Regions from separate parts of the Glutamicibacter sp. 2E12 genome, predicted to be linked through region 1. Evidence: riboswitches for the same ligand, from Rfam matches in the RefSeq annotation. Region 1 holds a riboswitch; each other region holds the start of a gene.
What was found. Region 1 has a riboswitch for S-adenosylmethionine ahead of ACP3TE_RS04290 (hypothetical protein). Riboswitches for the same ligand answer to the same signal wherever they lie in the genome.
Positions count from the first base shown of each region.

Region 1 (3,203 bases):
GCGATCACGTGCAGCACTTCCAGCTCGCAATCCACCGAATACAGTTCTGCTTCACCGGTGCCCTTGGGCGCAATCTCAGCGCGAATCATCTGCACCCGCTTCTCGCTGCGTGGCGTAACCAGCTGCTCCGTGATGCCGTCGCCGCCCAGGGAAACACGGGGAGCCTGCTCCAGGCGGACCAGTTTCGTTTCTGGAACCTCGAAGAGGGTACCTACTTCCATGCCCAGCACTTCGCACAACCGCAAAAGGGTCGAAACCGAAGGGCTGGTCAGGTCGCGCTCGACACGTGAGAGGAAACCTTTGGTCAGTCCGGATAGCTCGGCGACCTGGTCAATGGTCATGCGCTGGGTCTGGCGCACCCCGCGCAGCCTCGCACCGATGTTGATCGCAGCACCGGTTGGTTCAACTGGCAAGGTTTTCATCGTTTGGCTCCATCGACGTTTTTTGCAGCAACTACAACCGCAACCACTTTGGCTTCAAGGCCTGCGGGGCAAGTTTACCAATGGTAAACACACGGCGCCCCTACCGCGGACCCACCACGGTCACTAGACTCTGTCCATGGACAGCACCAAGGACAAGCTCTGCGGGTACCTGAACGACGCACGCGAGAATGCGATCTTCAAGGCAGAAGGCCTCGCCGAGCACCTGGCCCGCACCCCGCTCACCCCTACGGGCACCCATATCCTGGGTGTACTACACCATTTGGCGATCAATGAATACGAATATTTCGGCACCTGCCTCAAGCGCAAGGCCAATGACCGCTACGTTCGCGAGTTCATAGCTCCGCATGATCCCGACGCGGATTTCCTTCCGCCAGCAGACATGCGCGCGCAACAGCTGATCGGCCTCTATCGGAAAGCCATCGCCTTCGCCGATGAGGCCATCAGCACCCTGCCCCTGGTCAGCCCCGTAGAGGTACCGTGGTGGGGGCCAGCCGGGAATACCACATTGGATCACCTGCTCATCCATGCGCTCGCCGAGACCTCCCGCCATGCAGGGCATTTGGACATTATTCGCGAGCAGCTCGATGGCCGTGCTGGCTGGACCGCGCAACTGGATCTGCTGCCCGGCTACACCGCGGGGCAATGGGCCGAACAACGCGAGAAGCTGCAGCAACTGGCCAATGCCTTTGCCCCGGGCAGCTGAGCCGCAGTCATATTACGCATTCGGACTTCACCGCGCCCTGCCACCGGCGGTACCATCGGAAATGTTGCTTCACGAGACGCGGCGCCAAGCTCCGACTGGCCGCGCACCAACCCCAAGTTCATGGGTGGTTCGGATGAGGAAGCGGTCCGCGCATCAACAGGTGCACGGGCAAGAGCTCGCAAGAGAGTTGACGTCCCATGGCATATCCGATTCTGCCCGTCATCGACCGCCAGACCGGCCAAGTGCAGTTCAAGGCCGAAGGCCGCTGGCGCACCCGCTACGTTGCAGATCCGCTCAGGCTTGAACAGCTCATTGCCCGTTGCGCCCGCCGGCCGACCTATGATCCGGCCACTTCTGAATTGCAGCTGGTGCTGCCGGTAGCCGGAGATCCCGCGGGCAAGCGAATTGCTTTTAGCCTTGCCAAATTCCCAAGTGCAGGAGCCCTGACTAAACTGGGTGGTTGATCCGATCCACGGGTTTCATTGGAAAATCCATGTTCCAGGAGGGTCATCGTCGCGATGCCACAGCACCCAGAAACCGAACCTACCAAAGCGCAGATCCAGCGATGGCGCAAGTATCTCGCAGATGAAGTCGCCGAAGGCTCCATCTACCGGGCCCTCGCGGAAAAGAAAACCGGTCAAGAACGGCAAATCCTGCTGGGCCTTGCAGAGGCGGAAGCCCGCCACGAATCCCACTGGCGCGTCCTGCTCGGCGAGCATTTCAAGGAAGTCCGCCCGTCGCTGCGACGCACCATGCTGCGCTTCCTGGCATTGCATTTCGGTTCGGTCTTCGTGCTGGCCATGGCCCAGCGCTCCGAAAGCAGTTCGCCCTACCGCGACGACAAGGACGCCACCGCGCAGATGGCGGCCGACGAACAGGTCCACGAAGAGGTCGTCCGGGCGCTGGCTACAGCAGGCCGTGCGCGCCTTTCGGGCAACTTCCGCGCTGCGGTCTTCGGCGCCAACGACGGGCTGGTTTCCAACCTGGCGTTGATCATGGGTATCGGTGCGACCGGTGTTTCAGCGACCTTCGTGCTGTTCTCCGGTGTTGCCGGTTTGCTGGCCGGCGCACTGTCCATGGCAGCTGGCGAATACGTCTCGGTGCGTTCCCAGCGCGAGCTGCTGACCGCCTCGCGACCAACCCAGGTCACGCTAACCGCCGCCCCGAACCTCGATCTGGACGCCAACGAGCTGGTGCTGATCTACAAGGCCCGCGGAATGAGCGATGAAGATGCAGCGCACCGGGCCGCAGAACGCATGGGCCTGTTCACCTGCGATTGCAACCCCGACTTCTCGTTGAACCCGGAAGGCCGCGGCGAAGAACTCGAGAAGGAGCACCAGGAACTGGGGTCGGCCACCGGCGCGGCGGCCACCTCGTTCATCCTTTTCGCTTCCGGCGCGGTCGTGCCGATCCTGCCTTATATCCTTGGGCTCTCCGGCATGACCGCGATCCTCGTCTCGGTAGTCCTGGTAGGCGTGGCCCTGATGATCACCGGAGGGATCGTGGGACTGCTTTCCGGTGCCTCCCCGCTCAAGCGCGGCCTGCGCCAGCTAGCCATCGGCTGGGGCGCAGCGGCCATCACCTACTGCTTGGGCCTGATCTTCGACGTCAGCATCGGATAGCAGCCTGCTGCGATTCGAATGCCGGTACAGCTTTGGCTGTACCGGCATTTTCCATGCCGTGCTCTAGCTGTTCTCCGGCCGCCGGGTACGCCGGCGCAGGGTTTGCATGCTCTGGATGAACTCCATCGCTTCTTCGGCGGTTTCCACCAGAGCAATCTTCTGTTCCATGACACGGTCCTTGGCCAGGGCCTGAAGCAGCGGCCAAGCAGGCAGATCCCTCGTCCAATAGTCCTTGCCGATCAGCACCATCGGCACCACGCGAGCACCGGTAGCGTAGTAGTTTTCGCAGGCATCCTGGAAGATTTCCTGCACCGTGCCGGCGGCCCCGGGCAGAACTACCAGCCCGCCGTTGGACTGCTCCAGCAAAATCGCTTCACGAATGGAATTGGTGAAGAACTTGGCAATCTGGGTGGCAAACAGATTCGGCGGCTCGTG
Region 1 covers NZ_CP188297.1:942,403-945,605, forward strand. The annotation lists gene ACP3TE_RS04280 (helix-turn-helix domain-containing protein) at 1-422, opposite strand, end outside; gene ACP3TE_RS04285 (DinB family protein) at 559-1,146, shown strand; SAM riboswitch class IV at 1,214-1,327, shown strand; gene ACP3TE_RS04290 (hypothetical protein) at 1,344-1,610, shown strand; gene ACP3TE_RS04295 (VIT1/CCC1 transporter family protein) at 1,665-2,768, shown strand; gene ACP3TE_RS04300 (LOG family protein) at 2,832-3,203, opposite strand, start outside.

Region 2 (3,203 bases), 320 kb from region 1:
CCAGGTGGCCACTGTCCCGGGCACGCCTACTGCCACACCACTGGTGACCAGTTCCGGGGTGAAGTTATACGGTTCGCCGGTTCCAGGATCGATGAAGGCATCATGCCCAATGCCTGCCGGGGCGGTTTCGCGGCCGTCGATGGTGCTGACCTTGCCCGACTTCGCATCGTAGTGCATGAAGTATCCGCCGCCGCCAATGCCTGCGCTATAGGGTTCGGTGACGCCCAGTGCCGCCGCGGTTGCCACAGCCGCATCGACAGCGTTGCCTCCCTTGCGCAGGATTTCGATGCCGGCAGCGGTGGCTTCCGGATCGACCGACGAGACTGCGCCTCCAGTGCCGATGGCGGTCGGGTCCTTCTGGGTGTGCCGTGGTTCGGCGCTCGCCGGAAGCGCTGAGAAAGCTCCCAGGCCCAAGGCGATGGCTGCCGCGCAGGCAACTGATCTTAAACGTACTCGTGGCATGCTTTGATCTCCTCTGCAGGTGGGGATGAAGTATGCGCAAATTTACGGGAGCGGGAACTCGCCGCGCGGTTGTGACACGCAGCACCATGGGTTTGCGCGGCAATTTCGGCATTGCCGCGCGAATATTCCGGGTTGTGACGCGTTAAAGCGGCGGGCAGGCACCGCGGCCTCGATCGCCGCCAATGCCTGCCCGCTGGAACCCTAGTGCACCTGGGCTACTTGTCCAGGTTGTCCTTGATGACTTTGCCCAAGGAAGCCGGGGCGCGGCCGATCAGCTGAGCCAGCTCCCCGGAGTCCACTTCCAGCGCTCCTTCTCGAATGCGCATGTCGGTATCGACGAGGATGTGCGCGAACGGTCCGGGGACGCCGGCATCAGCGTAGATCTTTTCCAGTTGCCCTGGATCCATTTCCTGGTAGGCGATGTCCTGGCCGGCGGCAGCGCCAACCGCGCCAGCAAGCTGGGCGAGGGTGAATGGCTTATCGCTGCCCAGCTCGTAGATCCTGCCGTTCTGGTCCTCCTCGGAAAGCAGCACGGCCGCAGCGGCATCCGCATAGTCTGCACGGGCGGCAGCGCTGATCTTGCCATCGCCGGCGGCACCGAGCACCGTGCCGCTGTTGAGGTAGCCCATCAGCTGGTCGGTGTAGTTCTCGATGTACCATCCATTGCGCAACAGCACGTAGTCGATGCCGGATCCGGCCAGCAGCCGTTCGGTGGCGATGTGCTCGTCGGCGAGCTTCATGCCGCCGGACAGGGCGTTGGCAATTGAGGTGTAGGCGATCAGCGAGACATCCACGTGCTTGGCCGCGTTGATGACGTTCTCATGCTGGGCAACGCGCTGGCCCACCTCGCTGGCCGAAATCAGCAGCAGCTTGTCTATGCCTTCGAGTGCGGACACGAGAGTTGGCTGGGCGTTGTAATCGGCAACGCGGGTTTCCAGGCCTTTGCCTGCCAGTGGTTCCAGCTTCTGCTCGGAGCGGCCAATGGCGACCAGATCACCGGCATTCGCCCCGCGCGCCAGCAGCGCGTCGATGACTAGATTTCCAAGCTGTCCGGTGGCACCGGTAATTGCGATCTTCATGGGGTCCTCTCGTTGGTCTGCATCTGCTACAACCACCGTAGGCATCGCTGAATTCCCCACCCAAGATTGCTGGCACAAGCCAGCGAGAGATGGGCAGAAACTGCAAGGCTTTCGTCACAAAGAGGGGAAGTAGCGAAATGTGTCAGATTGCTACGTGGATTATTGCGTGATTTCAGCGTGGATCCGTCCGGACTATGACTTGATGACGCCGATTGAAGTAACGTTTGCCGGCCTGCGGGCGTGGACTCCAGACTTGAATTGTTCGGCTCGTACAACCGAACGCACACCATCCAGAGCGACTGAGAGATCTGGCTCAACGACGTCGCAGCAACCACCCGAGAGGGAGCGGTGCTACAGCCAGAACCGATGGAGTACTTTCACTTCGCGACGGAAAATCTGTGGAACGCAGATGATTTTCGCGAAGTGCGCTCCGCATAACCAAGCACCAAGGGAGCGATGATGATTCGTCTTGAAAACGTAACGACCGCCTTCGGCAAGGGCCAAGATCAATTCACGGCCGTCAAGGATGTCTCGCTGGAAATCCAGGCCGGAACCATCCATGGAATTATCGGATTTTCCGGTGCAGGAAAGTCAACGCTATTGCGCAATATCAATTTGCTGCAGCGTCCCACGTCGGGCCAGGTCATCGTGGATGGCGTCGAACTGACCGGGCTCAGTGAAGGAGACCTGCGAAAGCAGCGTCATGAGATCGGGATGATCTTCCAGCACTTCAACCTGCTGAACAATCGCACCGCGCAACAGAACGTCGAGCTGAATCTGAAGTTCGCTGGTGTTCCGAAAAAGCAACGCCGTGAACGTGCGCTGGAAGCGCTGTCCATAGTGGACCTCGCTGACAAGGCTGCCGCCTATCCAGGACAGCTTTCGGGCGGCCAGAAACAGCGCATCGCCATTGCCCGCGCGCTGGTCACCGAGCCCAAGGTCCTGCTGTGCGATGAGCCAACCAGTGCCGTGGATCCTAGAACGACAACGTCGGTGCTGCAATACCTCAGTGACATCAACGCCAGCCTTGGCATCACCACAGTCATCGTCACCCACGAGATGAACGTTATTAAGGCCATTGCCGACAAGGTTTCGGTCATGGAAGACGGAGCGGTAGTTGAAGAGTTCGCCCTGAGTTCGTTGCGAGAACCAGGCTTTGAACCAGTGACGCCAATCGGCCGCTACCTGATCAGTGACGAACTCACGCTTAACCGCCAGCCAAAGCAGGACCAAGCCGTCGCTGCCACCGTAGCCCGCGTATAGAGAACCTGGATTACCAATGAATTTCACGTCAGTAGTGCTAGCCACGAGCAACGGCAACGCAGCAGCTTTCAGTTTTGACCGCATCATCGAACTTGCCCCGGAAATCTGGGTCGCCATGGCGCAGACCTTTGCGATGCTGCTGGTTTCCATCCCGATCGCGATTCTCCTGGGAACCCCGCTGGGCATTTGGCTTTACTCGATGTCTCCCAACGGTTTGCGCCCACGTCCGCGACTGCACCGAATCGTTGACGGGCTGGTCAATACAATCCGTTCCTTCCCATTCCTCATCCTGCTGATCGCCATCATCCCGTTCACCCGATTCGTTGTGGGAACTACCATTGGCACCGCGGCGGTTATCGTTCCGCTGACCATCAACGCGATCCCCTATTTCGCCCGGTT
Region 2 covers NZ_CP188297.1:1,260,456-1,263,658, reverse strand. The annotation lists gene ggt (gamma-glutamyltransferase) at 1-462, opposite strand, end outside; gene ACP3TE_RS05850 (NAD(P)H-binding protein) at 678-1,541, opposite strand; SAM riboswitch class I at 1,825-1,914, shown strand; gene ACP3TE_RS05845 (methionine ABC transporter ATP-binding protein) at 1,998-2,804, shown strand; gene ACP3TE_RS05840 (methionine ABC transporter permease) at 2,821-3,203, shown strand, end outside.
Region 2: another riboswitch for S-adenosylmethionine. It lies ahead of ACP3TE_RS05845 (methionine ABC transporter ATP-binding protein); the one in region 1 lies ahead of ACP3TE_RS04290 (hypothetical protein).

Region 3 (3,203 bases), 810 kb from region 1:
ACCGGGGGCCGCAACCAGACGGTCCTCGACGAAGGCGAAGTGCGCGCGCAGCGCTTGGGCAATATTGGAATCCGCCGCCGCGAGATCCACGAAGAGCTCGAAGAGTTCGGGCAGCGTAGCACCGGCACCCCCGTGCGATTCCGGGACCCGAACCGCGCCAAAGCCGGCAGCGGCCAGGTCCGCGACCTGCTGGAAGGGCAATTCGCCGGTGCGGTCGCGTTCAGCTGCACCCTGCGCAATGCGCGCGAAGAGCGGTGCGAAGCGGTTTTTGAGGCCTGCGAGTCGATTGCCAGTTGCAAGTACAGTCATCGTTCAGTCCAATCCGGGAGAAGTTTTCTTAGGTGTACAGCGAGAGCGGCTGGGACTCTCCGCGCAGGAAGTAGGCGCCGACCTCGATCTTCTTGTAGTCCACTGGGTCGTGCAGCGAATGGGTGCGCACATTGCGCCAGTACAGGTCCAGACCCACCGAGTTCGCAGTCGAAGATGAACCGGTCACCTCGAAGATCCGGTTCGCCACATCCACTCCCACCTCAGTGGAGACCACCTTGGCTTCAGCAATTTCCACGGCCAACGCCGCTCGTTCGGGCTGGGTGACTTCCCCGGCCTTCGAGAGCAGGGCATCGAATTTCCGGCCCAGCTTCTCGGTCAGCGCCGCCACTGCTGCAGTGCGGGCTTTGAGCTCTCCGACGGTGCGCTGGAAGATCGGGTCCTGCGAGTAGGTCTCTGCCTGCGAGAACAGCCAGGCGTTCTTGCGGCCCAGCAAGATCTGCTTGCCGCGCTCCAGTGCTCCCTGGGCGATGCCCAGGTAGAAGTTGGCGAAGGCCAACTGGATACCGGGGGTAAGCAGGGTGGAGACCGGTTCATCGGTGACGAATCCCAGCAAGTCCCCTGCTTCGAGCCGCACGTTGTGGAACTTCAAGGAATTCGACGCGCTCAGCCGCTGTCCCAGGTAGTCCCAGTCGTCAACGATTTCCAAGCCATCGATATCGCGTGGCAGAACCAACGCGAGAATCTGCCCGTCGTATTCTCCGCCCTGGACCAGCGCGTTGATGACGATGACCTCGCCAACACCGGAACCCGTGGAGAATCGCTTGGCTCCATTCAGTCGGTAGCCGTCCCCTTCGGCGCTCAGCGTCAAATCCGGATCAACTGGATTCACCGAATCGCCCCAGAGCCAGCCACCTTCCACGGTGCGCTGCCACCATGCCCCTTGCGCTTCTGCTGGGGCGTAGAACGCAATGCCGGACTGGTTGATGTAGTGGTAAGCCAGCAACTGCGAGATGGAGCCATCAGCTGCGGCCAGTATGCGGACCGCTTCGAAAGCCGCTTCCCAATGGGCTCCGGCTCCGCCGAATTCTGCAGGCACCAAGAGATTGAGCAACCCGGCTTCGCGCAGCAGCTGCACTTCGGCGAAAGGCTGGGCGTTCTTTCGGTCGCGTTCGAGCGCGTCAGCCGCCAGCTTGTCAGCTACTTGCTGGGCGACGTCGCGCCAATGAGCCAGTTCAGCTTCATCAGCAGTGCCGGTGTAGGGCACGCGCGGCAATTGGGTATCCAGTACAGTCATCTTCGTTCTCCTCTTGGGCTATGGATTCCGAAGGATGCAGAAAATCTGCGGATCCATCGAACCTGGCGTTAGCACTACCTGCGGAGTGCAGGCTTGCTGCGGCGTCTCGGAGCCAGGCCTCTCAGCCGCTCTGGATGGGTTGTGCTCCGAGTCAAGCATTACTGGCAGGTCCTCGGGAAGGGCGCTGTCATGCGGAGGAACAGCAGGACAAAATACGTCATCTTCGCGCCTTCGCCCTGCCGGAAAACGGGCGGATAAGACGTCATATGACCTTCGCATGACGCAATTGGCATGCTGGAACTGGATTTCAAAGGCGTTCCCCTAGGCATCGATTGGGAACACAGCGTGGATCAGGGCACTTCCATGCGACCGCATTGAATGGCCATTCAAGATCAATCGGCAGAAGAGGCGGCAAGTGGATCCAGCAGGCGTGATTGCCTTCATGTTCGGGTTGCTGAGCATAACGCTGGTCGCAGCGTTCCTCGCCCCGATGGCACGGGACCGGAAGCTCGCTCGCAATGCGGCGATCGGCATCAAGACGCGCCACACCTTGGCCAGCGATGGGGCCTGGCTCGCCGGGCATCAGCAGGCTGCGCCCCTGCTTGCCGCGGCTTCCTGGGCCGGTTGGGCGGCATTGGCCAGCGCAGCAGTTCTCTGCCTGCTGGGCCAATTCGGTTTCGCCTTCGCCGCGACCGGAGCCGGCTACCTGGCCGCCATCGCGTTGCTGGTGATCTCGACTGCCACAGCGAATAAGGCCGCGCGGAGCTTCCCGGCGGCAGGCCTGGGCTAATCCAGCACTGCTTAAAGCAACGGATCGCGCCATCTGCCGATGGCGCGATCCGTTGCTTTCTTGGAAGGCGTGCTGCTAAAGCAGTACGGCTCCCAGGACCAGTACAGTCAGGAAACCCGCGGTGCCCTGGATGGCGGTAGCCACGCTCAGGGTCTTGTAGGCGGTGATCACCGGAATGCGGCTGAGCTGCGAGACGACCCAGAAGTAGGAGTCGTTGGCGTGCGAGACAACCATCGCACCGGCGCCTACTGCCAATACGGATAGCACCATGCCCAGCTCCGAACCCAAGCCCAGGGAGCCGAGCATCGGAGCGACCAGCGCGGAAGTGGTCACCATTGAGACGGTGGACGAGCCCTGGGCGGACTTCAATGCAGCGGCGATCAGGAATGGCACAGCCAGGCCCAAGCCCAGTCCGCTGAGTGAATCCGAAAGAATCGTGGTCAGATCCGACGCGGCCAGGACCGCGCCGAAGCCGGCGCCGGCACCGGTGATCAGCAAGATCGGAGCAGCGGTGCGTACAGCTTCGTTCATCTGCTCATTGAAGACCGCCAGCTTGCTGCCACCGCTCAAAAGAAAAGTCGATGAGATCAAGCCGAAGATCAGCGCAATAACTGGCGTCCCCAGGAAGGAAAGGATTTCCAGGGCAGCGCCTTCGCCAATCGGGTGCGAGGGCAGCTTCGCAATGGATGCGGCACAGATCAGCACCAGCGGAACCAGGATCGGCATGAAGGCTAGCGCCGGGCTGGGCAATTTTCCGAAGCTTGCACGCAGCTGCTCATAGTCGAGTTCGGAGATGTCATTGTGGTCGTCGCTTGGCAACGGGGTCCATTGGGACTTGTTGAAGCGGCT
Region 3 covers NZ_CP188297.1:1,751,053-1,754,255, reverse strand. The annotation lists gene ACP3TE_RS08205 (acyl-CoA dehydrogenase family protein) at 1-309, opposite strand, end outside; gene ACP3TE_RS08200 (acyl-CoA dehydrogenase family protein) at 338-1,564, opposite strand; SAM riboswitch class I at 1,615-1,705, opposite strand; gene ACP3TE_RS08195 (hypothetical protein) at 1,980-2,354, shown strand; gene ACP3TE_RS08190 (GntP family permease) at 2,430-3,203, opposite strand, start outside.
Region 3: another riboswitch for S-adenosylmethionine. It lies ahead of ACP3TE_RS08200 (acyl-CoA dehydrogenase family protein); the one in region 1 lies ahead of ACP3TE_RS04290 (hypothetical protein).

Region 4 (3,203 bases), 640 kb from region 1:
AGCGGATGCTACCAGAAGGATGGTGAGTGACGCCGTGACTGCCGCAAGTACGATGATCCCTTTTCCTGCCGAGATCGCTTGGACCGTGCTCTTTTCTGAGGTAACGCTTGACATATTTTTCCTTTTGATTGAGGCCCTGTGGAAACACGAAGAATCGCATTTTCACATGCCCTGAGTTATTGCTCCTAACTTCCAAGTTCCATTCGCCAAATGAGATTTGGCGCTGAAAATTGATGCGCAGGAGCTTTGCACGACCGAAGTCAAGATCGACTACAAGATCCGTCTCTGATCAGTCGTAGTTACTATATCAAAGAAACTTACCCACTAGAATAAATATTTTTTTGGAGGTTCAACAACTGGAAGGTGGATTTGACGTTGGTCAGGGAACAAGCCCTCCGGCGGCGCTGCATAAGGCAACGGCTGCCCTTTTTTGGACTTGTTTTCGTCGGTGTCCGCTGCCGAGGAAAACGGCCCATCCGGGTCCAGCAAGACCGCCATATGGTGGTCCGCGTGGTCACGCCACCACACGCTCATGCCGGTGCTGGGGTCCATGCGCAGATGTTCCCAGGAACGCCACAGCGCTTCCAGACGGATCACTGCCTCGTCATATTCCCACCACCGGGCAGCCCAGACCCGCGACCGGCCGTTGATCGCCCGGCGATAGACATTGCGCAGGTACTCACGGACAAACTCATCAACGGAACCGTAGTAAAGGGTTTCCTCCGGTTCAGCCTCGCCCTCGTCGTCTTGGGCTTCTTCGGCTGCCTCGTTGGCCTCCACCTGTTCGGTCACGGCGGCCACGGCCGCCTGGACAGCTCGCTGCCTGAGGGATTCCAAGAGCTCCTCAGTTAGGGCTTCATCAACCGCGGCCGTGGCCACGTTATTGATTTGCTTACGAACCGAGGCCGGTCCAGCGTGCAGCGAGGATCCATGAGCTACCTGCGCGGTTCTGTTCGACAGCCCAGGCGGGTGGCGGATATGGCGAGTTCAAGGTTTCTCGCGACAGATACTTTGATGACGAGGTTATCGCCAAATGCCTGGGGCAGCTGGCCCAAGATGGCAGGCCATGAGATTGCCAGCCATCTTGCCACGTCTTCAGGGTGGCGAGAGAGAACGGGCATTGCCGGTGTCGAGGGCTGCGGGGAACGGCTCAACCCGCCTAACCGGAATTCAAAAAGCTCCGGCCAGATCGATGATTTGATCTGGCCGGAGCTTTGGAAGATGCGAAGCGCTTATACGAGCTCAGGAATCGGCAGCGAATGGAACCGCGAATCATGGAAGATCTGTGGCGAGTGCTCGGAGGTGCGGTGCCCGTGGACTTCCATCAGGACTACCCAGTGATCCCCCGCTTCGACCTCGTTGTAGATCGAAGTCTCCAGCCACAACGTGGAGTCGTTGACGAAGAGCGCGCCCTGATCCGAGGAATAGGTATCGATTCCGCGGAACCGGTCGCCATTTTTCGACGCAATCTGAGCGCAGACACCATCATTGCGTTCGCTCAGCACTGAGACGCCAATGCGGCCAGCTTCGCGCAGCTTTGGCCAAGTGTTCGAGGACTTCTGCACGGCGAACATCACCAGTGCAGGTTCAAGGGAAACTCCCACGGTAAACGATGAAGCGACAATTCCGGTCTTCACGCCATCCAGTTCTGCACAGAGGGCGGCTACCCCTGATGGATGCTGAGCGAAAACCTTGCGCAGGGTCAACGGGTCAAGTTCAAGATTCAATGACATGGCTCGATTCCTTTGGGTCTTGCCCACCGCGCAGTAGCCTGCAAGCATTGGCTTCTCGTTACTCGAAGCCGCTTGGGCTGAAGTTCCGCGCCGTGTGCGGTACTTGTTCCAGCACATTTTGTGTGGAACCGAATCCTCACCTGGAGCACCCCACTACCGTTGAGAGGGTTGCCGATCAGCAAGCCAGGGCTTATAGCTGATGCTCTTGATTCTGTTTAAAACGATATGGCTCATGACGAACAGCCGTCAAACATTTCACTTCGCAAATCGCAATATTCGACGCAATATTCGATCCAAGGCCCCGCCAGAAGTCCTTGGGCAGTCTTTTATTCGCCATACGCCGCGCTTCTTGAACGCTTCGGCCCCATGATCGCAGCAGGCTTCCGCCGCTCTTGATTCGGCAGAACACTAACTCCTCCCCTGGGCTCGGGGCCCTGGCGCGAATTCCCTACCGCCCACCGTAATGAAACTTGGTTTCCCGGCATGACGCTGAGGTTCATGCCACTATTGGTCATGGAGTGCATTGAGTCACACTCCTGCTTATTGTTCTCCGTAACCATCGATGACGATTGAGGAATAGCCACACCATGGTAGAGATTCAGGCAAACCATTCAGAATTGACCCCACTGCGTTTCTTGGAACGCACAGCCGAGGCCTATCCGAAGAAGACCGCCGTCATCCATGGAACTCGCAGCTTCTCCTATGAAGAATTCGAAGCACGGGTGCACCGCTTTGCCCAGGCGCTGAAGGCTCGCATTGAGCCGGGCGACCGCGTGGCCGTGCTGGCACCGAATACTCCCGAAATGCTCATGGCGCATTACGCCGTACCGCTGGCAGGCGCAGTCCTCGTTGCCCTGAACACCCGACTCTCGGCCCACGAGCTGCAATACATCATTGATCATTCTGCTGCCAAGCTGATGCTTGCCGACACAGAGCTGTTGGAGAACACGAAGACCCTGCGCCGCGAGAACCCAACGCTGGAGGCGCTCATCGAGATCGCCGATGACCAGTACGCCGGAGAACGTCCGGACGTGCCCGTGGACGCCACCTTGGACGAGCTAATCGCACAAGCCTCGGATGAAAGACTTCCCTACGCCATCGCCGATGAGCGGGCTCCGATCACTCTCAATTACACGTCGGGCACCACCGGCAAGCCGAAGGGCGTGCTCTACTCGCACCGCGGCAGCTACCTGAACTCGTTGGGCGAAGCGCACCACCAGGGCTTCACCGCCAAGACCCGCTACTTGTGGACCCTGCCGATGTTCCACTGCAACGGCTGGTGCACTCCATGGGCCGTCACCGCAGCGGGAGGAACGCACCTGTGCCTGCGCGGCGTGCGCGAAGATTCCGTTTGGGATGCCATCGAGGATCTTGGAACCACCCACTTGTGCGGCGCTCCGACCGTCTGCTCCATCATCGCCGACTCCACCCGCGCCCACCAGCTCGATGCGCCACTGCGCATCACCACCG
Region 4 covers NZ_CP188297.1:1,581,975-1,585,177, reverse strand. The annotation lists gene ACP3TE_RS07440 (hypothetical protein) at 1-114, opposite strand, end outside; gene ACP3TE_RS07435 (DUF4913 domain-containing protein) at 325-801, opposite strand; gene ACP3TE_RS07430 (flavin reductase family protein) at 1,233-1,733, opposite strand; SAM riboswitch class IV at 1,828-1,944, opposite strand; gene ACP3TE_RS07425 (long-chain-fatty-acid--CoA ligase) at 2,321-3,203, shown strand, end outside.
Region 4: another riboswitch for S-adenosylmethionine. It lies ahead of ACP3TE_RS07430 (flavin reductase family protein); the one in region 1 lies ahead of ACP3TE_RS04290 (hypothetical protein).